Regions from separate parts of the Salipaludibacillus agaradhaerens genome, predicted to be linked through region 2. Evidence: riboswitches for the same ligand, from Rfam matches in the RefSeq annotation. Region 2 holds a riboswitch; each other region holds the start of a gene.
What was found. A riboswitch is a leader RNA that binds a small molecule or an ion and turns the genes downstream of it on or off. The one in region 2 is predicted to bind cyclic di-GMP.
Positions count from the first base shown of each region.

Region 1 (7,740 bases), 930 kb from region 2:
AGGTTGTCATCATACACCCATTCCACTCGCTTTTGGATAGCAGCACGATAAGGAGCAGGCTCTGTTTCAATAATTGAGATGTCTTCCTCCTTAGTTAATTCTTCCGGGCTTAATTCTACCAGTTTTGGGACACCGCTTACGACACAGCCACACCCATCTGTTTCATACTGGAGAAAGAGAACATTTGTCTCAGCACTCATGCCTTCATTTTTCAACTGCTGAATTGCAACTTCTGACAACTCAAGTTTCATAGAATCCCTCCTCTCATATATTATGTAGGATATCCCTACTTCTCATCAAGTTTGCTGCTCATTTCTTTAAAAATATATTATCTTCTATAGCTAGACAAATAAATAAAAACACTCATCAAGAGATGAGTGTTAATTATATAATATATGGCGGAGGAGGAGGGATTCGAACCCCCGCGGGCCGCAAAGCCCCTGTCGGTTTTCAAGACCGATCCCTTCAGCCGGACTTGGGTACTCCTCCGTAAAAATTGGTGGACCCTGTAGGACTCGAACCTACGACCGGACGGTTATGAGCCGTCTGCTCTAACCAACTGAGCTAAGGGTCCAATTTAGAGTTACTATATTAAGATGTTCTTACAAATAAACATTGAAACGCCTGTCTCTTCCTCTCATATTTCTTTAGAAGTCAGATTTGTCAGGGCACTTCGTAGTCTGCTTAAGATGCCTGCCTGATTGCTCTTACCAACTGAGCTAAAGGCCAAATAATATAGCAATATATATATGGTAGCGGCGGAGGGGATCGAACCCCCGACCTCACGGGTATGAACCGTACGCTCTAGCCAGCTGAGCTACACCGCCATTTCAATTTCTTTTCGCCAGAGACAATGACTATCTTATCATGACATTTCTAGCTAAGTCAATATAAAATTATTATATTCTTAAAAAAATATTTCAAGCGCCGTAAATCACCTGTTCATCAGTACGGCGCTCGAATTTTTTCTACTCTTCTTCAATAATTGCTTCTGCGATGTTTACAGAATGGTCTCCAATTCGTTCAAGGTTGCTAATCATATCGACAAATACAATTCCCGCCGAAGCTTCACACTTTCCTTCATTCAACCGCATAATATGCTTTTTGCGCAGTTGCCGCTCCATTTTGTCTATTTGTTCTTCCTTTAATACAACTGAACGAGCCGCCAAAATATCATCATCTTCTAAAGCTTTCACTGCCTGTTGCAATGTCTCTATAGTAAGAGTAAACATTTCTTTTAAATCTTCCATTGCTAACTCTGACATTTTCACTTTATTAGTTACTTGATACTCAGCTAATTCAATTATATTTTCCATATGATCACCAACGCGCTCAATATCCCTGACTGTATCCATAAGCATAGAATGTAATCTGGAATCCTCAGCTGTCAATGAGTTTGTCGAAATTTTGATTAAGTAGTCTGTAATTTTGCGATCAAGATTATTGACGGCATCTTCAAATTGATACGTCAATTCTGCATGACGTTTTTGTTTGTTACTTACAAATTTCGAAGCTTCTTCAAGACCTTGCCTTGATAGTTCAGCCATTCTTAATGTTTCCTTTTTAGCTTGTCCTAAAGCAATGGATGAAGACTGGGAGATAAGCACAGGATCTAAATGCTGAGCCTTGTATTCTATTAAGGTTTCTTTCCCCGGTATTAACTTCGTTACAACTAACGCCAAAACAGCAACAAAAGGCAACTGAATTAAGACATTGGAGAAGTTAAATATACCATGTGCCACAGCTATCGTCATCTCTGCATTTAACGAAAAAGCTTCTTGTAAATAGGCCATCATTTTTATATAAGGATTAATAATTATTAACACGAGTATAGTCCCTATGACATTAAAAATAACATGAGTAAGGGCCGCACGCTTGGCAGCAATCGATGCACCAAGAGAGGCTAAAATAGCTGTAATAGTTGTTCCAATGTTGTCACCAAATAACACAGGTAACGCAGCATCTAGTTCTAAAGCACCTTGTGAGAATAATTGCTGCAATAAACCGATCGCTGCGGACGAGCTTTGGACCGCAACTGTAAATACTGTGCCTATTAATACACCTAAAAATGGGTTTTCACTCATACTAACTGTTAACTCAGCAAAAGCTTCAAGTTCTCTTAGTGGATAGAGTCCCTCTCCCATTAAACTTAACCCATAGAAAAGCGCACCAAAACCAAAGAAAACTTGACCGAAGTTATTCGCTTTTTTATTTTTCAAGAAAAAGATTAAAAAAGTCCCAACCGCTATGATAGGAAGAGCGTAGTCTGAAATTTTCAAACCAATTATAAAAGCTGTTATAGTCGTTCCAATATTGGCACCCATAATGACCCCTATAGACTGTCTTAAGGTCATAAATCCAGCGTTAACTAAACCAATAGCTAGAACCGTAGTCCCCGTGCTCGTTTGTAATAATACGGTCACAACAATACCAGCTATAACTCCCATAACAGGGTTGCTAGTAAATTTATCTAAAATATCTCTAAGTTTATCACCAGCAACTTTTTGCAACCCGTCTCCCATGTATTTAATACCAAACAGAAAGATGGCTAAACCGCCAAAAAACATAAATAATAAATCCTGCAATGGTAAATCCAAGCACTCGTCCCCCACTCCAACAAATTTCTATCTTATCTACTACCGTTCCCCATCGTACGCAATTAGTATTAATTTATTATTAACCATTTGTAAAGATTTTGTTAAGATTTTAAATTCGTTTCATATTCTCAGTCTATTTCAACGTACAAAATACACGACTTAATAAAACGACTGATACAACTCTTTGCTACAGACGAATGATGTCCCCAGGGCTTACCATCTGTTCGGTATGACGATAAGTCCTTGGATCATTGATTTTTTAGACAACGATGCCCCTGCGGAAGTCCCCGCTTTCGGTGCAATTCTTTATTAAGACATACGTGTAATAGCAACTATTTCTCATTGTTCACTTGTTCATGTCAAACATTCATTCTAATTAATAAAAATTTTGTTTACGCTGGCCTTGTAATTGTTAAAATGGCATAGTAATATTTAGAATTGGAAAAAATCGTTTTTAAAAGGAGTGAAGACATGAATATTTTCAAGCAATTCGTAAAAAGTTTAATCTCACCTCAAACCATCGCTAGTTTTCGTTTTCAAAAAATAGGAAAGGCCATTCTCTATGTTTTTTTTCTGATGCTTATCGCTTGTATTCCTTTAGCTTTTCAAATAGGTAGCGGTTTGAACGCCCTTTTTAATACAGTACATAAATATGTAGAAGAGCTGCCTTCATTTTATGTAGAAGATGGCCTTCTTGCCTCTGATGAGCTAAATGAGCCTTATATATCCGAAACAGACCATGGTTTCATCATCATCGACCCTACTGGTGATCTCAATCCAACGGACATTTCTGATTACGATATCGCCTATGCTTTACTGGAGAGAAGTGCTGTTATAATGGTTGCAGGAGACCCTGAAGTAGTAGGTTATCAAGAAATAGGTGTGCCATTTTCGTCGGATGAACTTCTTTCTATGGTAGAAACAGTTAATAACTTATTCCCATTAATACTTTCTTTAATCGTTTTGGGTGTATATTTAATAGGTACAGGTGTCAAGTTTATTGTTATTTTCCTTCTGTCACTTGTTATGCTACTTATGAAATCGAGTATGGCAAACCAATTATCTTATAAACAATGCTGGATCTTATCTGTATACACGGCAACCTTGCCAACGATTATAATAGTACTTTTTGGAACGTTCAATATCCTTGGTATGCCACTCTTATTTATTCTTTATTGGATTATAGCCATTATTATCATTACCTACGTTTTAAAAAGCATCCCAAAACCGAAAGACCCTATTACAGAATAAGAAGTTTTTAACCAACTCAAATGAAGCGGTAATATAGCCATTATATTACCGCTTACCTCATTACTTATTACACATTTCTTTAAAAAATTTAAGAAAAGAAAGCTCAATCAGTAAAAATATGATATATTAAGAATGTATCCCTTATAACGAACATCTTAAAACTTAATAGTGAACTTTTTATCACATAAATAATCATGACATGTTCTTGTAAGATAGATAATAATTTGATGTGTAAATATGAGTATATAGAGGAGGATATCCGATGATTGGTGAAAGAGTTAAAAAATATAGAAAAGAATCTGGTATGTCACTAACCGAATTAGCGGAAAAAGCAGGGGTAGCGAAATCCTATTTAAGTGCTATAGAGAGAAACATTCAAACGAATCCATCCATTCAGTTTCTAGAAAAAATCGCTAATGTACTTAACATAAAAATGGATCTTTTATTGCATGATGATGTTACAGACGACAAACAAATGGATGCAGAATGGCAATCTCTCGTGAAAGAAGCAATGGAATCAGGCGTATCCAAAGATGAATTTAAAGAGTTTTTAGAATTTAACAAATGGAAGATACAACAAAAATAATATGTTCACTTTAGTCGCTACCGCCACTTTATCGCTTTAAACTCCCTCATTCGCTTTAACTCCTCAAAGTGATGAAGTGGTGGAAAAATGAACCTCTCGTTCTTCGTTATACTTCAGTGTGTTGCAATCTCCCGAAAGTCATCATGTCAAAATCAATGAGTTTTACTCACACTTATTCCCTTAAGGTAACACGGCATTCTATTTATGAATAAACTTTTACAATAAAATAATTAAGGCCTATAATTAGCCAAAATATAACGCGTTCTTAATAAAGAATATAATTTTAGTATAAAAGATTTCCTACTAAATGGGAACCTTCAAAAATCGTCAAAATACTCATATAAAGAACTAAATTCGTTCTCAATGTCGTATATACTCCATTTTGCTCATTATTTCTTTTTTTAACAAATGACCATTGTGCTATATAATGAACAATATGAGGGAAAAACTTTGCATGAGAGGGGGATAACAATGATTGGTGATATGATTCGCTATCGACGTAAGGAAAAAGGTCTTACATTATCTGAGCTTTCTAGAAAAACAGGCGTTTCGAAGTCATACTTAAGTTACTTAGAGCGGAATAAAAAGAAAAATCCATCCATTGAAATTGTTAGACGTATCTTTATTACATTAGATCTACCCTTAACACCCTTATTTTATCAAGAAAGAACGATTGACCGTTCTATGACGGCAATGGAAGAACGATCGGTCTAATACCCTATTAGATTTTAAGTATTGGATGATATAGGATAGTCCACGTAACCCTCAGGCTAGTTTAAGATAAGGCTTCTTCAAAATATTTTGAAGAAGCCTTATCTTATATTGTTTTTAATTCTTTTTTCTTCACAAAAAACTCTCTCACTTCTTCTACTGTCAAACCCATGTCCTTTGCTTGATTAAGAAGCACTTCCCAATCTTTAAGTTGTTTTTCATCAATAGCCATTATAATTACATGATCCCCTCTCGCACAAACCATTATAAACACCGCTAGGCAGTTCAGCCATCATAGAGAGAGGTAAACTCCTTTAACTCTCCTTAGACCTGTAACTTTGCGTCTCTATTTTTCAATAGATTTGCCGTTGACTAGAAGAAGATCTGGTTCGAAAAAAATAATGTGACATTCGATGGAGCCAGAGATAATTATAAATAACTTTCAGGTGAAAAGTATGTCGAAAAATGTCATAATATTAAAATTCATCCCTATTGCCTACCCAACATTAAATATTCATTACATAAGTGCTTTTTCACTGTGTTTTCAGGAACATATTTCGAAAAAAATGCATAAATAGACATACTTTTTTGCATTGTTACATATTTACAATGAATTATGACTAGATCGTAAGTATGCTATTTTTAAAAAAATTTTAATGAATTTTTATTTCGCCCTATATAATTTGTCACATATTAGTGCAGTTCCTTTGAAATTATCGGCTTTATATAAGTTATCAGCCATTAATTTTTAGGTACTATAACGATACGTGTACCATCCACTGAAAGAACCTTCACTGTCTCATCTTCCTTAATCCATTGGTTATCTGACGTTGCACTGTAGAGTTTCCCGTCAACCTCTACGGTTCCCGTAGGTCTAAAAGGTGTTTTTGTGATCCCAGTTTTACCAACTAGTTCTTTATAACTGTCATTCATCGAATTATAACCATGTTCTGATGTCAATCTATCTTTCAGCGTCATCTTATCCCACATATTTCTACGTGGAAAAACTTTTGTGAATAGGTAAGATGAAGGAGCAGCTATTAAGAAGGCCATTGAAACAAGTGCCCCATACGTTAATCCAGGAGCAGGAATTGCTAACCCCAATACCATCAACAATATCCCCAAAGAGGCGATCGTGCCATCTGTCGTTACTTTCCCGTCAAAGATGATTAACGATAGACCGATTAGATAAAGTATGACTATCCACAAACTGTCTCCTGCGGTTACATGATAAGAAAAATAAATCGCCATAATGACGACACCTATTACACCGAACAATCCTTTAGTGCGTACCATCATCTCACCAAATATGAAGAGGGTAGCGATAAAAACAACAAAAAAACCAAAAGCAGCGTAGTCTAAAAATTCCATAATACTTCCTCCTTCCTAAATGCAGTCTTTACGTTATTGTATCAAATTTTCTATTCTAAAATCATTTACGTTACATTGACTAAAAAAGTTTCAGCATGAGAAGAAAATCACTTTGCTATGTTTAATAAAACGCCCTTCATCAATGAGAATTTTTCGTATTTCCCCACCGGTTGGTAGTTGAGTGAATCGCACATTCGCGTCCGTTAGCTTAAATAGATTTACGAGGTGAGCATTTTACGGACGGCTATCTGTGATAAAAAAAGTAGGGACGGTTTAGTTTCCCCTCCCTACTCACACATTCCAGCTAAATTGAGTTAACTTAGTAAAAATAGTGTTCTTTCTGTTAAGAACTAAACCAACCTTTCACGATATCAATTAGGTTTGAGATAAAATCAAGAATAGATTGTATGAATCCTTGACCTTCTTCACTATTTAAGAAATCACCAATGTTTTCACGTATTTTACCAATTTGATTTTGCACTTGGTCCCAATCAATATTTAAATCTTTCATACGATTAAATAATGAGACTAAACCATTTAATTCTTCATCAGTTAGAGTCATGCCTAACTCTCCTGCAATTCGTTGAATTAAAGCACGTAAATCTTCCTCTGTCTCTATATTTTCCTCAGCAAGTGCTTCTTTAATACGAGCCATAAGTTCAGTTGCATCTTCTACACCGTATTCATCACTAAGCTCTGCTGTTTTAACTAATTCTTCATTTGCCACTTGTTTTTGATCCTCAGGAATTACCTCATCAGTGGACGCTTCATACGCTTTAATTAATCCAGTTAAAGCACCAGTACCTGAGACATTAAAAGGTGCTGTAACGTAAATATTCGCATCTTTTACACCGGCAGTAATTAAAGCATTAGCATACATTCCTTCAGAAACCCAAGTAATACGATTTGTTTCCACATCAACCCCTTCACCTTGATCTAAAAGTGTAATTTTCGAGGAAGATAAAGCATTACTTCCAATAACAGAAGCACTTATATAATCACCTAAGTATTGATGTTCTTCTTCATTTGTTACAGTGACTATAAGTACCTCATCTTCATTAACATTCATTTCATTAAGTAATGTTTCCCTTTGCTGTGGAGACAAATCATCACCAAGCGTCACAATTTCATCTCCAGGAGCCGCATCTGCAAAAGCGACTGATATAAACAACAACCAAATAGCAAAAGTTGAAACAGCTGTCTTGTAAAGTGTTCTCATTCTCA
Region 1 covers NZ_KV917378.1:968,462-976,201, forward strand. The annotation lists gene BK581_RS04625 (iron-sulfur cluster biosynthesis family protein) at 1-251, opposite strand, end outside; tRNA gene BK581_RS04630 (tRNA-Ser) at 397-489, opposite strand; tRNA gene BK581_RS04635 (tRNA-Ile) at 498-574, opposite strand; tRNA gene BK581_RS04640 (tRNA-Met) at 751-827, opposite strand; gene BK581_RS04645 (Na/Pi cotransporter family protein) at 969-2,567, opposite strand; gene BK581_RS04650 (DUF1189 domain-containing protein) at 3,069-3,848, shown strand; gene BK581_RS04655 (helix-turn-helix domain-containing protein) at 4,111-4,434, shown strand; gene BK581_RS04660 (helix-turn-helix domain-containing protein) at 4,906-5,148, shown strand; gene sinI (DNA-binding anti-repressor SinI) at 5,252-5,377, opposite strand; cyclic di-GMP riboswitch class I at 5,422-5,522, opposite strand; gene BK581_RS04665 (NfeD family protein) at 5,887-6,516, opposite strand; gene BK581_RS04670 (DUF1002 domain-containing protein) at 6,860-7,735, opposite strand.
Region 1: it holds a riboswitch for cyclic di-GMP, as region 2 does, so the genes downstream of both, sinI (DNA-binding anti-repressor SinI) here and BK581_RS19930 (anti-repressor SinI family protein) in region 2, are expected to answer to the same signal.

Region 2 (7,740 bases):
AACTGCTTGACGTGTTTCAGGTCCCCAAATGCCATCCACCTGAATATTTCTATTAAACTGAACATTTAACTCCGTTTGGAAGCCTCGTAATAGTGCCCCTTTTGTCTCTGGACCGAAAATATTATCTACGGCAATGGCTAAACCGTAACGCTCATTTAATGTCGCTTGCACTGACGCAATCGTGTCATTTGTCGGTTGATCACCATCAGATCCATCTGATCCGTTTTCTTCTATATTTAATGCGTTCACAATCCCGGTTGCATGACCTTGTGCAATACGGTCTAAAAAGGCATCATCTCGCAATTTCTCGGCATCACTTTCATTATCAACAAACAAGTTTTCCGTTAAAAGAGCCGACATTGTTGTTTCTCTCAGTACTGCATAGTTAGCGCTTAACATACCTCTGTCAACTACATCAATTTCATTGATAATAGCTTCGTGAATAACCTGTTGATACCTTATCGTTTGATCAGGCACCTCACCGTTCCAAATGTACGATTCAAATCCTTCACCACCACTTGCATTGGTATGAATAGAAACAAAAAAGTCAGCATTCCAGCTATTCGCCATATCGGCCCTTTCTGATAGTGAAACGAAGCTGTCATCCTCTCGACTCATATTAATTTGAACACCTTGATACATGTTCAGTAATTCTCTTAACCTCATCGCAATATCAAGCACAATTTCCTTTTCTACTAAGCCATTCCCTGTTGCTCCACTGTCAGAACCACCATGACCGGGATCGATAAATATCCTTACCATGTGGTGAGCCTCCTTAAATGTCATTTTGTCGCTCACTATAGTTAATGCACCGTCATTAAAAATGACAGGACAAGTGTCTTTAAGTAGAAACAAATAGGCGTGATCAAGTTGTTAGCATATTAAAAAACGCTTATCATAACGATAAACGTTTAAAATAAAGCTTTAGATACAACTTCTAACTCTCATATAGTCTTTTACGAGTTACCACCACTCACTTGTTTAATATCATATACATTTTTTTCTCGCTGTTTCTCTGCTAAAAAACAACGGACATCATGAGGTGTTAATCCTCTTTGACGTGCTTCTCTTATTAGCCTCTCCCATTCTCTATCCAAGGTAGAGTGTAACTTCTTTTCCATCTCTTCCTTAGACCTCCTTTCCCACGTTTGCCTAATAGGCGGTCCGGCGATCATAGATCATACAAGCAAATGACCCTTAGACCCGTAACTTTGCGTCCCTATCTTTAAACAGGTTTGCCTTTAACTAGTAGGAAGGTTTAATTTTAAAATATTGTCACAGCATTTGAGAATCAGCATGATGTGTAACTGTAATTTGAAGTATACCTAGTCAAGGTTAAATACAAGTTAAAAAACAGAAAAAAAGTAGTTCTTTTATCTATTTTTTTAGTGTCTATTCCCTTTTATAGTAATTTCGACAATAAAAGATAAAGTATTACATTGCGTTTTTTTTCCGGAAGCCATGGTAACATAATTTCTATTTGTATAAGTCCTGAATGAATTTCACAATTCAAAATTCGAATCATGAAAGTGACCTTCACTTCAAACGGACGCTTTCCCGAGGGCTTGTCTTCAGCTAACTTTTGCTCGGTAAATCCTCGCAAAAGTGGATCTTTAGACTGCACTTAATCCTCTGGGAGTCGCCGTCTTACATTTCAGTCACTTTTACCGTCCGTGAAGCTCCCAGCTCAAAATAGAGAAGAGAGGTAAATCAATTTAGGCGGGAACTAACGGAGGCTAATGTCCTGATTGATTCATTTACCAATCAGTGGGAGAAGAACAAAAAACCCACTGATTGAAGGTTCGTTTTATCATCCGCATATTAAATATTCGTGTTATTGCTTTAAAAACATCATTATGAAATCGACTCCGCTAAAAAATCTTGTAATTAAACTTGTAAAAGTAACTGCTTAAATCCATTACTATCAGGCAGTCTATAAAAGAAGTTCATATGACAGGAATATGGAAGAGTCCCTGTAGGAAAAGCAGTAGATGAATGGCATTTCAGTATCTACTATCACGGATTTAAATTTTTAGCGTATTCGGATAATCGTGTAGAAGACCTTAAAATATTTTCTTTTTAAATTAAAATATAGGAACCTGACTGTTCATAATCAACAGGTTCCTTATGCCTCAGGCTGATAAAATTGCTTAAAGTGAAGGTTGATTGTTTAGTTTGCGAAATTCGCTAAAATAATGATACACAAAATCTTGAAATTTACGTGCCGCAATGGACAAGTAGCGATCTTCGAGCCATGCTATTTGGTAGGTACGCTGACAAAATGGCTTATCAATATGCAAAAGGCGAAAAGGTACATTTTTATCTTCTATTAAAGTTTCTGGCAAAAAAGCAACACCAATACCGGTGCGAACGAAATGACTTATTGCAGAAAGTTCGTCAACTTCACAAACTACATTTGGAGTAAAACCTTCTTTTTTACAAAAATCATCCGTCATTGCCCGAAACGGATTCCCATCTTTTATACTTATAAAAGCATCGTCAGATAACTCGCTCAGGTCAACACTATTCCGGTTAGCGAATCGGTGCGTGAAAGGAACAGCTAGTAATATTTCTTCAGTGAGAAAGGATTGCCCGCTTATTCCCTCCACTTCAAGTGGTGGAAAAGTAATGCAAAAATCGATATCGCCATTTCTTAGTTGTTTCACCTTTTCGTATGTTGAAGCTTGGCTGATTTGGAGTTTAATATCAGGATGCTCCGATATGAAAGAGCCTATGAGGTCAGAAAAGCATTTATGAGTGGTTGTTGATAAATAAACACGCCCTCGTTCCATCCCCGCAAGATCCTCGACTTCTTGTCTCCCTTCATCAAGTGCTGAAAGTGCAATCTCCACTTTTTTCAAAAATACCTTTCCAAACGAATTGAGTCGGATATTCCTTCCCTTACGGTCAAATAATGGTACACCCAAATCCTCTTCCAATCGGGCAATGGTTTTACTAAGAGCGGGTTGCGCAATGTGAATTTCTTGCGCCGCTTTTGTCATATGTTCTAACCTGGCAACAATTCGAAAATATTGTAGTTGCAACAGTTCCATTTGTGCTCCTCCTATTAATATACTCAAGGTTATATATTTATATAAATATATATATTTTAATTTATTTATTGTTTATCATAAGATAATTATTACAAGATAACAACAGATTTTACTTGCAAGAAGGAGGTGTAATCGATGAAACTAAACCACATGAATCTTACTGTCACTGACGTTAATGCTACTCGTAAATTTTTCGAAAAATATTTTAACGTTCAGACCAAAGGTAATCATAGCGATTCATTCGCTATAATGGTCGATGAAGATGGATTTTTGCTCGCCTTAATGAAAGGTTCCAATGACAACTACCCCAAGTCTTTTCATATAGGTTTTGAACAGGAGAGCCAAGAGCATGTAAATGAAATCAATCAACGGTTAAAGGATGATGGTTATAATGTAAAACCGCCAAGAAGGACTCATCGTTGGACTTTCTATGTTAAAGCACCTGGTGGATTTACTGTTGAGGTTTTCAGCTGACACAACAAACATTCAATAACTTTTTATAAGTTTGAAAAGGAGAGATGTTATATGCGAGCAGCAGCATTTTCTAGTTATGGGCCTCCGGAAGTGTTGCGAGTAATGGAATTTGATGACCCACAAGTTGGAGCAGGTCAAGTTCGAGTTCGGGTCAAAACTGCTGGCGTCCAACCGTTTGATTGTGCTGTACGCAGTAGTGGTTGGACACCACCGGGACTAAAGATCATTTTCCCACAGATTCTTGGCAACGAGTTCTCTGGAATTATCGATCATGTCGGGGAAGATGTCACAGGCTTTAATATCGGCGATGAGGTGTTAGGCTGGGCGTTAATGACTTGTTATGCCGAATATGTAGTCGTAAGTATCGATCAGATTGTACAAAAGCCACAGGGTATGTCTTGGGAGCATGCTGGTGTTATAACAGCCTCTGGCCAAACCGCTCACACGGCATTACGTGAGCTAGAGGTTGGCAAAGGGGACACCGTATTGATTCACGCTGCAGCTGGTGGAGTTGGTACCTTCGCAATACAACTGGCACAAGCATGGGGAGCAGCAACAGTCATCGGCACCGCCAGCGAACGCAATCACGATTACCTTCGTTCACTAGGTGCAATCCCTGTTACCTATGGAGAAGGACTTGTCGACAGAGTACGTTCACTCTCCCCGAAAGGTGTAGACGTTGCCTTTGATGCCGCTGGGGGTGATGCTTTGGAAGCCTCAGTGAAGCTTGTCGAAAACAAGAAGCGTATTGGCACAATTGTTGCGTTCGATCTCGTAGAGGAACTTGGTGTTCGCCCTATACGAAGCGAACGTTCAACTGAACGCCTTTCTGAACTCGTTAACCTTTACATTCAAGGGAAGATAAACATACACATTAGAAATACATTCCCACTTGATGACGTTGTAAAGGCACATCGAGAAGTCGAAACTGGTCACGGTTACGGAAAAATTGTACTGACAATCGACTAGATATGTTGTTAAACCGTATTTTTAGAGACTGATAACTGGAGGCTGTCCCCAAAAATTTACTTTTGGTGACAACCTCTTTTTCATTTCTCTTTAATCCTTAACAACTAAAGGTAAGGCGGATTAATTCAACTATCATGAAAGGAAAAAAATAAATGATAACCAATATGCTCCACCTGCCAAACTTTATTATTCTTGATATGACAGAGAGTGAGAGTGATTACCGATTCTTAGTAGAGCAAGTCCTACACCACCCTCACACTGTCTGAAATGCGGTACCATTCCTAACTTGTATAAGCATGGTAAGAAAGAACAGTTATTCGTTGACTTACCAATGCACGCAAAACGTGTGGGTATTTATGTCAAACGACAACGTTATAAGTGTCGAGAGTGCAATGGGACGTTCTTTGAGGATTTGCCAATACGAAAGACTAATCGTCAAAATGTGTCAGCCAAAGAGCGCAGGCAACTCATGAGGGTCCTATATGTGCTTCTTACAAGGCGTAAAGACCTTAACGACTTCGATGATCAAATAAAACTACAAATATGGACTGATGTTTCCATTGCTGGGTCAAGCATACGAGTTAAAAGAGCAATTCTTTGAAATTTATGAGGCTGAATCAATCAATGATGCCTATAAACTTTACCAAAACTGGCTTTCAAATGTACCTAAAGAATTAATGGCTTATTTTGAGGATCTGATTAAGGCAATGAATAATTGGGAAGAGGAGATATTCAACTATTTCAATTCACCCATTACAAACGCCTATACAGAATCCCTGAATCGTTTAATTAAGACAATGAACCATGTTGGTCGTGGTTATTCTTTCGAAGCCCTTAGAGCAAAAATTTTATTTACACGAGGCTATCGTAAAGTAAAAAAGAAAAAGAAATTCAAAGAAGTTGAAGTTACTTTCGGAAAAATGTTACCTGATCAATTCCCTAATTGGGGACAAACTGGCTATGAATGGGTGTTTGAAGAAATTTATGGTGCTGATTTTTCCACATTGATCAAGGCTATGGAAGAGGGCATCTTTTAACCCTCTTTCCACACTATTTTCCGATTACCCAATTTTTATTAAATTTATACCCAAACCCTCTGACCGTTTGAATATAGTCTGGTTTAGCAGGATTAGCTTCTATTTTTTTTCTTAAATTTCTAATATGAACTGTTACCGTTTTTAGATCCCCATGGTGTTCAACTCCCCAAATGTGATTATAAATTTGTTCCGTACTAAAAACTTGGTTAGGATGCTTCATAAAAAATATTAATAGTTGAATTTCCTTAGCATAGAGTGCTATTTTTTCACCTTCCAAAAAAACTTGAAAACTTTTCATATCAATAGTTATCCTGCCTGCCTTAAGATACGCAATTTCACTATTCTCTAAGGCCCTTCTTCGTAGGTTTGCATTTATTCGTGCCTCTAGCTCCTCAAGGTCGTATGGCATTGTCAAATAATCATCGGCACCAGCGTTTAAACCTTCAATTTTATTCACGGATGTCTTTAAATGGCTAACCATTATGATCGATACGTCTGAGCTTTCCCTAATCTTTTTGCATAAGTGTATACCTTCATGATGTGGTGAACGATCTTCTAATATAATAAGATGTGGGCTCTCATTAGCTATATAGCTAATGACTTCCCCCACATTTTCCAGCATGTTAACATGGTATCCGTTATTTCGTAAATAAGTAAATGTTTCCTCTCTTATGTAAATATCATTTTCCACGATCAATAGTTTCTCTCTCGTCACCTCTGCCACCCTTTCTATGAAAGTCACCGATCTATATAGTGAACATCCGTGCGTCAATTATCCCTATTCATGCACTAGCTAGACGTCATACTTTCCGGCCGATATTTCAGAATATCTAGCTCCTATTTATTTCGGTAAAATACTTAGAAAATTTGAAAAGAAGCTTCTTCCTCTAATATCTGTTTACCCAATATGAAAAAAACAAGTGACTGTCCCAGTCACTAAATAAAAAAGTGATTCTACCTATGGATAAATGAACCCCATATATAAAAAGAATGTGCTCATCAAGAGGCACATTCTTGTCTTACGTCATCCATTTTGGCGGTGTATTTTTGTCCCAATAGATGTCGCCTAGATTATGATGTTTTTCAAAATTATCTTCTCTCAAATGGTAATGAAAGTTAAACCAGTAGCCGTCTTTAGGCCGTAAATCTCTTCTAACATGGAACCTGACTACGTCTTCTTTTGACTGATTATCGTATATATTAAAAATTTTTTCCCCGTAGTATGAGGAAGTTTGCTCATCTATTTCTAAATAAGGATATTCTTCATCATCCAACTCATCTAATAGACTAGTAATCACTTCTTCCATAGATGGGAATACTTCTAGTAAAATATCGTCCTCCACTTTGTGACTAATACGTGGCCCTAATTTATGTAACGTTTGCTCTTTGGCCAGTTCGGTAAATAGATGAACATAATTGTCACTCTTTTCAAGCTCGGAGAAGTCCACGTCTGAAAGACTTTCCTCATGGTCATTCTCCTGACCAATATCCGTTAAGAGCGACTCTTCTTTTTCAGCCGAACTATTCGTAGAAGAAAGGAGATCATCTGTTTCCTTCTCAGCATCGTTGCTCAGGTCAACTGGTGGGATATAAAATCCCAAGGTAAAAATAGTCACTAAAACGGCAAATATTTTTTTTAGTCCTAGTTTCATAGGATACCCCTTCTTTGACATCAGACCTATGGGCATTTCTCATGATCATCACTACAATGCTATTAACTATTATTTTATCATGTTTGTTTAAAAAGTCTATAAAAGGAACCATTAATTAGTGGGATTTTTTATTTTTTATCCCGATTATTGGTAGTTAAGTCGACCAGGAATTGACCGCCCGTTAGCTCCCACGTCCAAATGCATTTACCTCTCTGGTTATCTCACTTAAACTACTTACAAAAATAGAGATTGATGCTAGTGGCGTTCATCCACATAACTATCAATCTCTAAACATCTGAAAAATTATCGTTATAGTGATTAAGACCTTATTTTAGGATCAAACGCATCTCTTAGTCCATCCCCTACGAAATTAATCGATAATACAGTAATGAATATCATTAAACCAGGGAATACAGGGTACCACCAAGCATCCCTCATAATCGTATAGTTCTGGGCTGATTGCAACATGTTTCCCCAACTTGGTGTTGGCGGCTGTACCCCTAGCCCTAAAAAGCTAAGAACAGACTCAACGATAATTAAGTTACCCACACTCAA
Region 2 covers NZ_KV917378.1:1,896,158-1,903,897, forward strand. The annotation lists gene BK581_RS08990 (N-acetylmuramoyl-L-alanine amidase) at 1-762, opposite strand, end outside; gene BK581_RS19930 (anti-repressor SinI family protein) at 957-1,121, opposite strand; cyclic di-GMP riboswitch class I at 1,156-1,250, opposite strand; gene BK581_RS09000 (LysR family transcriptional regulator) at 2,151-3,053, opposite strand; gene BK581_RS09005 (VOC family protein) at 3,189-3,527, shown strand; gene BK581_RS09010 (NADP-dependent oxidoreductase) at 3,579-4,496, shown strand; gene BK581_RS20570 (transposase family protein) at 4,759-5,097, shown strand; gene BK581_RS19940 (transposase) at 5,057-5,533, shown strand; gene BK581_RS09020 (response regulator transcription factor) at 5,547-6,248, opposite strand; gene BK581_RS09025 (YpjP family protein) at 6,553-7,185, opposite strand; gene opp4C (oligopeptide ABC transporter permease) at 7,504-7,740, opposite strand, start outside.

Region 3 (7,740 bases), 1.3 Mb from region 2:
TTACTTAAGAGCGCCACCGTTATAAAAGCTGCTATCGTTATTTTTAGTCCCCGTCTAGGCTTCCTTGTCTGGCCTTCTTCCTCATCATCAGGATTAAAAAATTCTTCTTTAGTATAATAATGCTCTCCGTCAAAAAATAACTCTTCTTCTGGTTGATCGTTTAATTCCTCTTTATCTTTCTTTTGATCGCTTTTTGAAGCATCGTTATTACGGTCGTCAGTAATCGTCATCACCTCCTTTTTTAATAAAGTTTATCTCATATAAAATGTCGTTAAGAATTAATACGTAATTTTATCGTATCATAATTTGTTGCCAAAAGATCAACGCCCGCCTTTTTTTCATAATAGGAAAAAGAGAGGATTGTGATTATAGTGATATTCCTGTAAACTTTGTTGGGACGTATTAATCACAGGAGGATATTACATGACTAACACCACAACTGAAACCGACCATATACTACCGACTAAAAAAAATACCTATAACTTTAAAGCCATGATCGCGATAGCTTTAACCGTGACTACGCTCATTGTTGCAACAGTGAAATTTCCAGTGAGTTTGTTGTTAAGTTTTGTTGCCATTATTTTCTCAATCATTGCTTTAGTAGAATTAAGAACGCCGACACAAAAAGGAAAAGTTTTAGCAGTAGTAGCACTTGTTGTTAACTTACTTGTTTGGCTGGTCACCATTGGGCTGCTTGTGTATGGTTATTTTTTATACCAATCTATCCATAATTAGCCGATTTAAAAGGACTGAAAAACATGGAAACCCCTTCAGCAAAACAAGAACTAACGTCTTTAGATTCAAATCATCGTTCATTTAGTTTTATAGCCATTTTATCAGCTGGGATGTTAGTTTTTACTGCCTTTTCTTTCTATCAAGATTGGGATATAACTTTATTTTCCTTCGTGTTAACGATTATTTTGTCTCTTGTAGGTATAATGGACACAGTGGAAAAAAATAAAGTTGGCAAGCGACTCAGTTTACTAGTACTATTCCTTTGCTTAGTAGCGATCATTCTGCCTGTTATATTACTGATTTTCTTCACGATGGCAATCGGTCAATAAAAAACCGGGACGCCTACCTTTGCAGGGTAGAGTCCCGGTTTTTTACCGATTATTAACTTCTGGCTTTCGCTTTTTCGCGATCTTTTCTCATTTGTTTACTTCTTAATTGCCCACAGGCCGCATCAATATCAGAGCCTTGTTCATGCCGAACACCACATTGAATACCATTTTTCATCAAAATATCATAAAACGTGAGTATGGCCCCTTTTTGGCTTTGTTTGTATTGGATATATTCATCAACAGGGTTATAAGGAATCAAGTTAACATAAGTTAGCTTTTTCTTATCCTTAATAAGCTCTACTAATTGCTGTGCATGCTCTGGCTGATCATTCACACCATCCAGTAGAATATATTCAAATGTAATACGCCTGTTCCTCTTCTTTAAGTAATAATCAACTGCTTCCATGAGTTTTTCAATCGGCTGGGCTTTATTAATTTTCATAATTTGCGTGCGCAACTCATTATTTGGAGCATGTAAAGAAACTGCAAGGTTCACTTGAAAATCTTCATCTGCAAAGTCATATATCTTTTTAATAATTCCACTCGTAGAAACGGTAATATGTCGTGCACCAATAGCTAATCCTTTATCACTGTTCACGATCCGGAGGAAATTCATTAAATGAGTATAATTATCAAATGGTTCGCCGATTCCCATTACTACAATATGGCTAACACGTTCTCCTTTTCCTGTCTCATCCATACTATGTTGTACGTTCATAATTTGTTGGACAATTTCACCACTGGTTAAATCACGATCTTTAGACAATAAGCCACTTGCACAAAAACTACACCCAATATTACACCCTACTTGCGTTGTCACACAAACGGAAGCACCGTAATCAAAACGCATTAATACAGTTTCAATTAAATTACCATCACTTAGTTTGAATAGGAATTTTTCAGTGCCATCACTTGAAACTTGCTTTGAATGTAATTGAAGTGATTGAATCACAAAATGATTTTCAAGTAATTGAATACAGTCTTTTTTTAAATTCGTCATCTCATTAAATGAGGTAACACGCTTGATATATAACCAGTCCCACACTTGAGAAGCGCGGAATGGCTTTTCCCCTTTTTCTGTAAACCACTCTTTTAATTGGTCAAATGTTAAACCGTAAATCGATGGTTTCGTCATTTTAACCCCTCATTTCACTTTATTTATAATGATAGCTCTACCAATAATCTTAGTAGTTCAAACTGAGACATCTTTTATGTGAACGACTCATAAAATACGAGATCCTCTTTTTAAACCAACAGCTATTATCTCAATTTTCATCTCACAATTCAAGCAAGATTTGGTGTTACACGACAGCTTTATACTTATTTACACGATGCCTCTCGTTTTTAAGAACAATCATATATTAAAATGACGCATAGGGGAGGAATACATTACTTTCGTTTTAATGGCATCGTCATACAACGCGGTCCTCCACGACCTCTTGCTAATTCGGAACTGGGAACTTCAATCACATTAATCCCGTGCGCTCTTAACGTATCGTTTGTGACATAATTTCGATCATATGTGATGATTGTCCCTGGAGCAAGGGCAAATGTATTACTGCCGTCATTCCATTGTTCTCGTGCCGCTTCAATAGCTTGACCGTCTCCGACTGGTATAAGTGTCACCTCTTCAAGTGCAAGACATTCTTTAAGTGTTTTTGTTAAGTCATTTCTTTTTTCTACTTCGATCTCACCGTCTTTATTCTCTTGAAGGATGTAAATGTCCATTTCCGCGGCAATTTTCATCACAGTGGGATGAATCGTAAATTTGTCAATATCAACTTGTGTAAAAACGGTATCTAAATGCATAAAAGCTCTTTTTTTCGGTATTTGAATCGCAATTACTTTCTTAAAGCCTGTTTTCAGTGTTCTTAAATTTCTAAATAATTTTTCTATGGCATGGGGACTTGTACGTGCACTAATACCAATTGCTATAACATCCGGTGATAAGATGAGAATATCACCTGCTTCAATAGGAAAACCATCGTCCTTATCATAAATAATAGGTATATCTTTATTAACATAATCATGGGAATGTTTTACGATATATTTTAAGAATAGCGTCTCATTCTTGCGAGCCTTTTGGTCCATTAAATTTAAGGAAATAGACTCACCAATGATAGCTGCGGGGTCTCTAGTGAAATACATGTTTGGTAAAGGATCTAAATAAAACGGAAAATCATGATTAATCATCTCAGCCATCAAGTATTCCGATTTCACATCCACTTCATTTCTTCTAACGCCACTAATCACTGTTTCAACGAGTTCAGCAGGTGGTTTAGATACTAGAAATTCTTCTAAGCTATAATAAATACCGCTGTCATACCTCAAATGTTTTAATGAGGCATGAAGAAATTCAGTAATAAATTTTTTTCTGACATGTTCTTCTTTAAGCGCTTCCGTAGCCATATCTGTTAAATAGACGACCTCTGCCCCTTTTGATGATAAAGCTTTTACAAATTCATCGTGTTCACGTTGCGCAATTCTTAAATTAGGAATATCATCAAACAATAATTCTTCCATATACTCTGGGGATAGGTTTTCTATTTCTTTTCCGGGCCGATGCACAATCACTTTCTCTAACTCATTAATTTCTGAAAAAATCCTAAAGGGAGTTGTCATAAACTAATCTTCCTTTCTGACTTATCTAATTTTAAGAAATATACCTTAATTATACCCTCTTAACATTATTTGCGCGATAATCGTTAAATAACCTTCCGATAATGTTTTATTATAAACATCTTAAAACCAAAAATTACCTCCGCTATAAATGGAGGTAATAAAAGATAACAGTTAAGCTAAAAAAATGAGATTAAGATCAGTGAATCATTATTTGTTATTATCCGTTTTCTTATGATCGACTGTTCCAACGTTATAACTATCTTCCAGTTGTTCATGAACCGTTGACACACCACTAGAAAACTCATCCTTTTTTTTGTCATCTTCATAATGGAAGTGCCTATCCCCCACGACATGTCCTGTAAGGTTACTCTTTTTTCGCATAAAATCACCTTCCTTACTTGGTTTTATAACTAGTATGAAAGCAAGTAAAGAAAACTATGCGAACAGTTAGGAGAAAAGTAAACGGTATTTGTGACATTAACTGGAGTAATGAGTTTTACTTACCACATGGTTTATTTTACGACAATTAGGTGTTGTAGGTGTATGGCTTTTAGTATATATTTTTCTACTTTCTAATTCATTTTCAAGTATTTTAATGAATTCTGTTTCTAAGCCAAGTTCTTTCGCATGTGTATACACTTCCAATAATTGATCGCTATTTAAACGCTTAATTGATGAAGTCAATGTACAAACCTCCCCTTCTTTATTTACTCAGGTCGGTTGCACTAGCAGCTCCAAACTATTCAAGTGCCCAATTACAAATAGTTTTTCATCGCTCCCGTAAGTAGTATAAATCCCTTAATTTTATGCCTCTACTCACTAACTGTTCATATTAGTAATGCAAAAATATCCCAATATCAAAAGGTATTATATCATAGTTTATAGTAAATAAAATGTGATTTAACTTACTTTTTTATGAATTGGGGAAATATCGTCCAAAAGGATGAGAAATAACTTAAATATAGCCCCATTATTTTTGAATAATTAAGCCGTAGGGGTAGTCATAAGTCCCATTAAAAGGCATTTTTTATTATTAGAATATGTAAACTGTTACTTTTCACTATTACCTGGTTAATATAATACCAATTTTTAATAGATTTAGTTAACTGAATGAATGTCATAATCCAATGTCACGCTCCATATAACGAATATTATTGTAAATTAATAAAAAATGTCCGTTATTAAAAAAGAAAAACATGACTCAACTCGCATAAAAGGGTGTGACGTCGCTACGAACTTACCGTTATTAATATAGACAGTGTCTCTGTCATGATTCGGTGTCAAAGTAAACCAAGTTAGTGGTGTTCGGATAACACTATATGACCAATTCTAAGTCAGAATGTAATGTCCCCCTTTTATTTTGCCGATAGAGCTGATATTCTATAGGAAACGTATGTTCTTTAGGAGGCTTTTAATGAATTTTATAGCGATTGACTTTGAAACAGCTTCCAGGCAACGTGATAGTGCTTGCGCCATTGGACTAGTTCAAGTTATTGACGATTGTATTGTTGATGAAGTTTACACACTTATCAGACCGAGAAATTCATACTTTGATCCCTTTTGTGAGAGAGTCCATGGAATCACATGGGAGGATGTTAAGAACGCCCCATTATTTAGTGATGTTTGGTCTGATCTCGCTCATTACTTTGAAAATAGTTTAGTCGTAGCTCATAATGCTTCTTTTGATATAAGCGTTTTAAAGAGCTCCTTACAAGCTATTGGCTTGCCTTACCCTTCAATGCTATACAATTGTACCGTGGCTATTGCGAAAAAAACATGGCCTGAGTTTTACAATTTTAAGCTTAATACGATAGCAGCTGAATTAGATATGACATTTAATCATCACCATGCTCTTGAAGATGCCCAAGTAGCCGCACAAATCGTACTAAAAGCAGCTGAAATACATAATACTTTTGAAAACGACGCTTTCTTTGAAAAAATCAAGCTTTACAACGGTATCCTCTCACCTGGTCTTTCTCTGACGCCGGCCATGAATAAAAAGAAACAATTAGCAAAATGAAGACAATAATTATGTTCAAAGAAACGAAGCATGTTTCTTGCTAGATTAACCTCTCAAGTGATTAAATATAAATAGTGTAATAGTGTTTATTTAGGAGGAGCGCGCTAATGACAACAATTCATAATTTCACTGTACAAAAGCCTAATGGTGATGAGGTAAGTCTAGAGGAATATAAAGGTAAAGTTGTTCTCATTGTGAATACAGCGACGAAGTGTGGGCTGGCACCGCAATTTAAAGAATTACAAGCTCTTTATGAACAATATAAAGCTGATGGTTTAGAAGTATTAGGGTTTCCCTCTAATCAATTTATGAACCAAGAACCATTAGAGGATGATGAAATGGAATCTGCGTGCGAAATCAATTTCGGCGTTACCTTTCCATTATTTAAGAAAATTAACGTTAACGGCCCTTCAGCACATCCACTTTACAAACACCTGAAGGAAAAAGAAAAAGGGATGTTAAGTAAAGAAATAAAATGGAATTTCACTAAATTTCTTATTAATCGAGATGGTGAGGTTATTAAACGATATTCCCCTCAGACCTCCCCAAAAAAAATAGAAACTGATATAAATCAATTACTTCAATCTTAATATCCACTAAATGAGAATCGGATACTCGCACTAACTGAAACGGCCCATAATTGACGGGCCGCTTTTTTAAAGGAGATTTAAACCTTACATCGTTAGAAAGAAATGAAACTAATTAAAATGCGCCTGAACCTCCTCCGCCACCCCCAACTCCAGTTCCACCACCAATACTATTGTTTCCATTACTGTCTAAACCAGCAGATTCATTGGCAGATACAGTCCGTTTAAAGTCTTTGTTAATGGCCATACCGACCAGCATAAATGTGACTACTCCGTTCGATATATCTGAAGACGGTCCCTTTAAAGACAGCTTATTAATATTATCTAAATATGATTGAATCTCTTTAGCTATTTTCTCTACAGAATGATTGTGAACGCCTAAGCCAAATACGAAGGCTTTCATTTGTTTTTCTTGAGGCCATTTCTTCCAATCTTGCGTATTCATCTGTGATAGATGATTATAAAAACGATCCCAAGCTAAATGGACATACCAACCCTTCTCTGTTTTTGGGGTATAAAAAATTGTGAATCCTAAAATGAAGAGACTTATCACCACGGCGCTAATAGACGGGAAAATAAGTTTGTACATTAAACATGCAATCGCCAATCCAATCGGTAGTAAACTTGAAACAGCTAGTAAAGAGCGGAGCTTCCCCATTTTAACTGTTAGTTTCTTATCTTTTAGTTTATTAACGATAGCTTGTGTCCATGAAGTCTGCTTTTTTTCAAAATGGGTCCCGTTATCTTCAACAGTGTAATAGGCATTGAAGTCAGCTAACTTAAATATTTCTCCGTCTCCTATGTCATCAAATAGCCAAGATACTAATATTTTTTCGTCTTCTTCTAAATCTGTTCTGTCTTTCAACCGAAATGTGTTGCTCTCTAGTTGTTCCACTTTTTTAAGTCGCACGAGATCTAGCAAGGAAGCTGTTAACACTTCCGCTGTAACTGCATAGCGGTTATAAAAGACGATTGTTTCAGGCATGGTCATGTCTGTTACCGGTATTTCATCATTATTCTGCAAATAATTGACAGCTTGTTTTCTATGGTGATTCCCTTTTATAACAGTGAGAATAACGATAAAATATATAAGGCCTATTATCGGTAAGGCAATAAAAGCCGTATGTTTTATTATATGCTGCCGTGCAGCATATGTAGCAGCTTCATCGGCCCGCTCCTCTTGTTCACTCCTTATGTCTGTTTCCAGAAAGCCTTCTTTTGTAACAGATACTCCTGGGAAAAGTACTTTATCAAAAGCGACCCGTACATCACCATTTCTCCCTGACTTCACTTCCCCCATGCTAAAAATAACTGAGCCGTCTTCCTGAATAATTTCTGTGTTTTCTCCTTCATCATAGCCAATAGCTAATGTGTTAGCGCTTTTGTCTGGAGGATAGATAGCGATTGTTAGATCTTCATAAGTAGATTCATTAGTACTATCGAAAAA
Region 3 covers NZ_KV917378.1:639,588-647,327, forward strand. The annotation lists gene BK581_RS02935 (S1 family peptidase) at 1-230, opposite strand, end outside; gene BK581_RS02940 (hypothetical protein) at 424-735, shown strand; gene BK581_RS02945 (hypothetical protein) at 759-1,064, shown strand; gene rlmN (dual-specificity RNA methyltransferase RlmN) at 1,117-2,199, opposite strand; gene BK581_RS02955 (arginine deiminase) at 2,454-3,686, opposite strand; gene BK581_RS02960 (YozQ family protein) at 3,894-4,067, opposite strand; gene sda (sporulation histidine kinase inhibitor Sda) at 4,164-4,370, opposite strand; cyclic di-GMP riboswitch class II at 4,393-4,475, opposite strand; gene BK581_RS02970 (3'-5' exonuclease) at 5,101-5,706, shown strand; gene BK581_RS02975 (glutathione peroxidase) at 5,814-6,296, shown strand; gene BK581_RS02980 (DUF2207 domain-containing protein) at 6,409-7,740, opposite strand, start outside.
Region 3: it holds a riboswitch for cyclic di-GMP, as region 2 does, so the genes downstream of both, sda (sporulation histidine kinase inhibitor Sda) here and BK581_RS19930 (anti-repressor SinI family protein) in region 2, are expected to answer to the same signal.

Region 4 (7,740 bases), 1.2 Mb from region 2:
ACCACAAGTGTCGATTTAGCGAATCGGAGTCGGGAGAAAACGATTGAACAGTTTAGTATTAATAAAGTAGATCCAGCCAATCAGCACATTATCGTTGAGGATGTGTTCGCCTTTTTCAAACGGGCGGAGAAGCGGGGCGATCGTTATGGACTTGTTATTTTAGACCCGCCTAGCTTTGCCAGATCTAAAAAATATACATTTAGCGCTGCAAAAGACTATTTAGGATTATTACAGCAAGCCATTCGCCTCACTGAAGAAAATGGCATTATAGTTGCTTCTATGAACCATGCTGGTGTGAGTCGAAAAAAATTTCGTAGAGTTATCGACCAATCATTTAGAGAAGAAGGGGTAGGCTATAAAATTTTAGAATCGCATAGTCTTCCAGAAGATTATCGCATAAATCAAGACTATCCAGAGGGTAATTATTTAAAAGTCGCTATCATTAATCGACTGGGTCACTGGGAGGAAGAATAAGTTTCATGCGGGTTTGACAGCATGATGTTAATATGAGATCTACCACCAAAAAACCTAGCTGAGGCAATTTTGCCCGTGCTAGGTTTTTGAAGGTGTTCAATGCTATTATTTGTTCTCTGTATTGAACTTTTGAACCGAATGTTGTAATTGTTCAGCCATTTTAGACAATGATTCAGACGCACTAGCCACTTCTTCCATAATAGCGGTTTGTTCTTCGCTCGTTGCAGAAACGCTTTGAATACTACTGGAAACGTCGTTGGATATCTCTGTTAATTCAGAAATGGTTTTAACGTTAACGGAAATAGCTTCGTCCATCATCGCCAATGCTTCTTTAATGCTATTAACTCTGTTAGAGGAATCGATCGCTGTTTTTTCAATTCTTTCAAACGATTCATTAGCTTGATTAACAGCTTCAGTACCTTCCTTCACAGCTTGATACCCTTCAGTCATAGTTTCAACAGAAGCGATAGCTTGATTTTGTACTTGTTCGATTTTTTCTTTAATCTGATTAGCGGCAGTTCCAGATTCTTCAGCTAATTTTCGTACTTCATCAGCTACGACAGCAAAGCCTTTCCCATTTTCTCCTGCTCGAGCTGCTTCAATTGAGGCGTTAAGAGCTAAGAGGTTCGTCTGGTCGGCAATACTAGTAATGATCGTTACAATTTCACCAATTGCACGCGACTCTTCTTGCAGCTTTGAGACAACATCTGCAGATTGGCTAACATGCTCGTTAATCGCCGTCATATGGGTTATCGCTTGATCAATAGAAGTAGCGCCTTCTTTAGCAGCATGGGCCGTTTCTTCTGACATTTGAGCTGTGGTTGCCGCTTCATTGGCTACTTCGCCCATCTCAACAGACAAAGCTTTACAATAATCATTTAAGCCTTCCATACGTTCTTGTTGATCCCCTGATGAGGATGCGATCATTTGAATCGTTTCACTTACATGGGAGATGGATTCACTCGTCTGCTCGGAACTCGCAGAAAGTTCTTCCGATGTGGCAGCCACTTGGGTTGCTTTATCCCCAACTTGGGAAATCATCATACGTAAGTCACGAACCATTTTATTAAAATGTTCCGATAGCTGGCCTAACTCGTCTTTAGACGTGACGTCAATATCCTCAATGTTTAAGTTGCCTTGTGCCACCTTTTCTGCATGGTCTGCCAGTGCTGTAACAGGTAGGCTGATTTTACGAGTAATGACAATAGAAATCACGATAGAGGCGATAATCATACCGCCAGCTAGGATGAGAGATATGATAATTCCCCGGGTACTAGCTGCACTCACAAATGAGGCATCACGATCTAATCCAAAAATGGCCTCCGTTCCTTCAACTGGTGAGAAATAAGATTTAAATGTTCCGAATTCATCTTCATAGATCTCACTTATAGCATCCGTTCCTCCCATAGCTGTGTGCATATCATCAGAGAAGGTGTAGGTCTCCATCGTCTCATCGTATTGGCTTAAGGCAATGATATACTCTTCATTACCTGATTGACCCAATACGTAAGCATTTGCTACACCTGAAGACTCTTGGAAACTGTTAACCTCACTCTGAAGTTCTGCAAGGGCATTGCTGTCACCTTCATGAGCCGCTTGGACTAATTGACTGTCAATACTATCGCTCATCAGGCTCATATTCACTGTCAAGGCGTCTTCAAAGCTAGGAATCACATAATCATCAATTAACTGGCTGGAAAAGTAATATATGACACTGCTAAAGATGAGAGCAAAGAGAATCATAGGTCCCATAATACCAAGAAGAAACTTTTTAAATAACGATGATGAAACGTTTAACATGAGAACGTTACCTCACTTTCTGTTGATTTAGTTGCTTCTACCGCTTCTTGTATAAAGGTGATCACGTCAGGAATGTGATCTGTTTCCGTATAAGGTGAGATCGTAAAAAACTTAGAGACGTAAACCGGCTGCAATTCCCCATCATTTTTACATGGGACAAGATCAAATTTCTTTGTGTCACCTAGGAAAATACGGGCTCTATGGGCACCGAAATATTCGAAGAGAGCTTCATTTCTTTTATTTGTTTCCATTATTTGTTCTTTCGTTAACTGGCCCTCTACTTCCATTTCCCAATTGTTAGTCTTGCTATACAGCCTAAAGGCTGTCACAGGACCGGGGTTTAATGGATTCGTGACACATAACTCAGGTAAAGTTGCTTGAAGCTTTTCTCGAAAAACAAGATTGACTCTTACATAGTTAGCCAACAGTATTTGATAACCTTCTACCCCGAAAAGTTGTAACGCTGCCATAATGGCAATGGAGCTGGCCATTCGTGAGCATTCTAATGTGTAGCTTGTGTGATAGTCACCGTAACCTCTGTCACCGACATATGGTGATTCGGCAGCATCTAAATCAATTAATGACAAATCTTCTTTGTTTTTCACTAAGAAAAGACTGGTTGCATAAGGTGTTTGACCGAGCTTTTGGAAATCAAAACATAAGCTGTCAGCTAAGTGTAAATGCTGCATTTTAGAGGTGATTATCTGCAATCCAGTAAGCACCTTTTCTTCAAAGTTTAACGGATTTACCTTAAAATCGTACGCGTTAAAAAAGGCATAGAATCCTCCGAGAGCTGAGTCAGCATGAATATGAACAGGAGGTAAGCCATGCATATCTGTAAGGGCATTTGTCGTATCTTTGATTGCCTGAATATTGTCAATACCAAAGTTATCAGTTGTACCAGTTGTAGCCACAACGTAAACAGGTTTACCTCCTTCTTCAATCACTTTTGCCATTTTAGAGGCAAGATCTTGTTCGTCCATGGCGTGATCTCGCTTTGTACGAACCTTAATCACATGGCTTCGTCCAATACCAGTGGCTTCAGCTGATTTAATTAAACTATAATGGGCTTGCTCAGAGGAGAACACATACAGATTATCAGGAACACCGTGCTCCACTGCATCAGGACAATGTTTTGCAATAGCAAGGCGGAGTCCCGTAAAGACAGCTCCTTGTCCACCCCATGTTGTATATCCCCAGCTCTCATTGACATCAAAGCCAGCAATACGTGACATCATGGCAATGACTTTCGTTTCTGCCTCCGCACCGGCCGGACCATAAACATCCCATAAATTATTCCCATTCAATAGGGAGGCTGTTAGTTGACCTATGAGTCCGGGAATACTTGCCATCGGAAGGACATTCGTCAAAAAGTATCGGGAATGATAGGGGTGCCCTGTCATTAAGCTTGTCATACTGTCTACTAAGTGAGACAGACTTTCACCCTGTAGGGGGACTTCAGCTGTTTGGATGAGCTGCTGATAAAAATTTGTTTCACGCTGTTTCTCATGTCCTAAACTAGCGTAATCTGGACGCTTCATCCCATCCATTTTTTCTAGAAGAGTGGTAATTAATTGCAGGAAATTCTCTCTGCTTTCACGATTGCCATCTTCACTAGGGAAAAGCTTTTGCACGTCATTAAGTGATTTCATTCAGTAACCTCCAATCATATTTTTAAACATAAAAAAATCCCCACTTTAATAATGGGGGTCCGGTAACATACGTAAAACGCTAATATGTTAAGCAACTCAGCCATCTTAACTTTTTAAAAGCGTTAGACCTGGAGCTTTGCGTCCCTGTTTTTCAACAGGTTTGCCCATTATTATTGTGTTATATTGAACATAATTAAAAGTATCACAATAGGACTAAAGTAATCAATACATTTACACATTTGTCACAAAATATGCCATTAAATGCTTGTAAGTCCTATCTTTAGGTCATGGATAATTAGTGAATGATTAGGCCTTTCAGAGGGGATGGCTACAAAAAAGAAATAAATGAAATTACGCAACGAGTGAAAAGTAAGGTCATCCATAGATATCCAGTCTTATTTATGATATAACGAATAATAGACATGTTATTTAAACAGATTAGTTACTTTTGTCGACTGCTCAGTCGTATCGATGTTAATAAAGTGGCTCTAAAAATGTAGACTATTTTAAAGATGGTAATCATGAACAGAACTTTTGTGATAGAAAGGTGTAGAGACATGAGTGAAAATGTAAATAATTCATCACATTTCATTAAGTATATTGTGCAAGAGGACTTGGATGAAGGAACCTACGAGCATGTAGTGACACGGTTCCCACCAGAACCAAATGGCTATTTGCACATCGGTCACGCCAAATCAATCGTCTTAAACTTTGAGTTGGCAGATGCTTTTAACGGCAAGACGAATCTTCGGTTTGACGATACAAATCCATTGAAAGAAGACCAAGAGTTTGTGGATGCCATTAAACAAGATATTCAGTGGCTTGGTTATGAATGGGACGGTTTATTTTATGCGTCTAATTACTTTGAAGAGATGTATGAACGTGCCGTATTGCTCATTAAGAAAGGCCTCGCATATGTAGAAGATTTAACACAGGAAGAAATCCGCCAGTATCGGGGTACCTTAACTGAGCCAGGTAAAGAAAGTGAGTCACGAAGCAGGAGTGTTGACGAAAACCTTGCACTTTTCGAAAAGATGAGAAAAGGTGAATTTGCCAATGGAGAAAAGGTGCTTCGGGCTAAAATAGACATGTCATCACCGAACATTAACTTGCGAGATCCTGTCATTTACCGAATTTCTCATACTGAACATCATAATACCGGTGACAAGTGGTGTATTTATCCAATGTATTCCTATGCGCACCCACTTGAAGATGCCATTGAAGGTGTAACACATTCCATTTGTACGTTAGAGTTTGAGGATCAGCGGCCATTGTATGACTGGGTAGTGGAACATACAGAAATAGAAGGTACGCCAAAGCAAATTGAATTTGCTCGGTTGAATTTGACAAATACGGTCATGAGTAAGCGTAAATTGAAACAGCTCGTGGATGAAGGCTATGTGGATGGCTGGGACGATCCGCGAATGCCTACCCTGTCAGGCCTAAGACGCCGTGGATTTACCGCTGATTCTATTAAAACATTTTGCCGCGAGATCGGTGTAAGTAAAGCGGACAATCTTGTAGACGTACGCATGCTAGAGCATTTTGTTCGTGAAGATTTAAAATTACAATCACCGCGCACGATGTCCGTTTTAAAACCCTTGAAAGTAGTCATTACGAACTATCCAGAAGGGGAAGTGGAGTGGTTGGATGCTGAGGTTAATCCTGAGAATGAAACGATGGGGACACGGCAAATTCCTTTTTCACGGGAAATTTATATTGAGCAAAGTGATTTTATGGAGAACCCGCCAAAAAAATACTTCCGCCTCTTTCCAGGTAATGAAGTGCGTTTAAAGCATGCTTACTTTATTAAATGTGAGCAAGTCATTAAAGACGAGGAAGGCAATGTCATTGAGCTTCGCTGTACGTATGACCCAGAGACGAAGAGCGGCAGTGGTTTTACAGGACGTAAAGTGAAAGGGACACTTCATTGGGTTGAAGCAACTCATGCGAAAGAAGCCGAATTCCGCTTATATAATTCCTTAATTGATGATGAAAAAAGCGGTGACGACTTCCTTGATGCCGTTAATCCTGAGTCATTGGACGTTGTCCATGGCTATGTAGAGCCGAACATGGCTGACGTCAAAGGGAATGATAAATTCCAATTTTTCCGTCACGGTTATTTTAACGTTGATCCGAAAGATTCTCATGAAGATAAGCTTGTCTTCAACCGAATTGTTGAGTTAAAAAGTTCATTTAAGTTATAAGCGGAGCAAAATAAGGGCAGATAACAAAAGCTTGTAGCTAGCGAACTGTGTACAGACAAAAAATAAAGAAAACACTTGGGCAGGAGATTATTTCTTCTGTCCCTTCGATTTGAGTGGTCATCTCCTCTTTTAGCATGATGCCTTATAAGCCGGCACGTTTAATTCCCCCAAGTGACGCCACGCAAAAAGCGTCTCCCCCACATGTTGATAATAGGTTATCAACAAGCAAATGTTAAAAAGGGGGAGACGCCTATATCACTTACCGAAACTTACATTTAGTTTCTTAATGCTTCAACCACTTTATCGGCCGTGCTTTGACTGGACATTGGGTTTTGACCAGTAATAAGCTGACCGTCATGCACTGAATAATCGCTCCATTTATCGCCACGGACAAATTTGCCGCCACGGGCTTTTAACTCTGATTCAAGTAAGAAAGGAACGGCATCATCTAATTGCATTTCCCGTTCTTCCTCATCCGTAAAGGCCGTTATTTTTTTCCCTTGGACGAGAGGGGTGCCATCTTTGTACGTAACATTTACAAACGCACTCGGTCCATGACAAACCGATGCAAGAATCGTCCCGTCTTCTGCGTGTTCTTGCAGGAGTCTTTTCAGCATTTCATTTTCAGGAAAATCAAAAACGGTGCCGTGACCACCAGGTATAAAGACGGCATCGAACCCAGAGATATGTTTATCTGATAACTTCTCTGTATTAGTAAGCTTTGATTGTGCTTCTTGCCATTCAAATTTTTCCTCATCAGGCAGACTGTTCGGGTCAAGGGGGACTTGCCCACCCTCAATGCTTGTAACCGTGACATCAAAGCCGTGTTTAACAAATGTGGCATAAGGTGCGGCATATTCTTCTAACCAAAGGCCAGTGGCTTGGTCATTTATTGTTGAATGACTCGTTAACACCATCAATATCTTCTTAGTCATCATTAGCCTCCTTAAAAAGTTTCTCCTAATCTATTCCCATATGTACAAACAGACTAAACCTGTGTAAAGAGTTCAGATGGGGAGCGGTGTTATTAATAGCATTTGTTATAAGCTTTTAGCGCTGTTAGCATGTCTTTTTCATGTGTGTCGGTGGTAAGTTTGATCCCATAAATAAAGGCATTTTTATCACGTTTTTTCCAAAGAGGACGCCCCTGTACGGTTAGGAAGCAGTGTGCAATAGTGAATGTGAATGTCACTTCTAACTGTTTATTAACAGGAAGGTCAAGAGGCGCTTTTAAGCGTAGACCACCTAAACTGGCATTTAGAATCGTCCCTTTAGCTTGAGAAGAGCGATAGGGTTTCCCATTCAATGAACTTATAAAGAAAGTTGTATCAAGCGGGTGTCTAAATTCACATCGCATCGCTTCTTGTCGTTTATACCTCATGAGGCACCCCTTTCGAAATGTTTAATGACAATCACATGAAAAGGCGAAAAGGAATGTTATACCTTCTTTACCCTAGTGATCATCAATTTAATCATATCTCATCACATGCACTCACATGAGGTAACAGGAAGCAGTTTGGTGTTTTCCCCTTTAACTTTAATGTACATTTATTCGGGTAATGGTTTTAATGGTTCGTTAGCAGGACCTTCAATAACATGACCATTAA
Region 4 covers NZ_KV917378.1:3,118,614-3,126,353, forward strand. The annotation lists gene BK581_RS14575 (class I SAM-dependent rRNA methyltransferase) at 1-474, shown strand, start outside; gene BK581_RS14580 (methyl-accepting chemotaxis protein) at 580-2,274, opposite strand; gene BK581_RS14585 (pyridoxal phosphate-dependent decarboxylase family protein) at 2,268-3,926, opposite strand; cyclic di-GMP riboswitch class I at 4,014-4,101, opposite strand; gene BK581_RS14590 (glutamine--tRNA ligase/YqeY domain fusion protein) at 4,484-6,133, shown strand; gene BK581_RS14595 (type 1 glutamine amidotransferase domain-containing protein) at 6,409-7,068, opposite strand; gene BK581_RS14600 (PilZ domain-containing protein) at 7,161-7,514, opposite strand; gene BK581_RS14605 (FAD-dependent oxidoreductase) at 7,682-7,740, opposite strand, start outside.
Region 4: it holds a riboswitch for cyclic di-GMP, as region 2 does, so the genes downstream of both, BK581_RS14585 (pyridoxal phosphate-dependent decarboxylase family protein) here and BK581_RS19930 (anti-repressor SinI family protein) in region 2, are expected to answer to the same signal.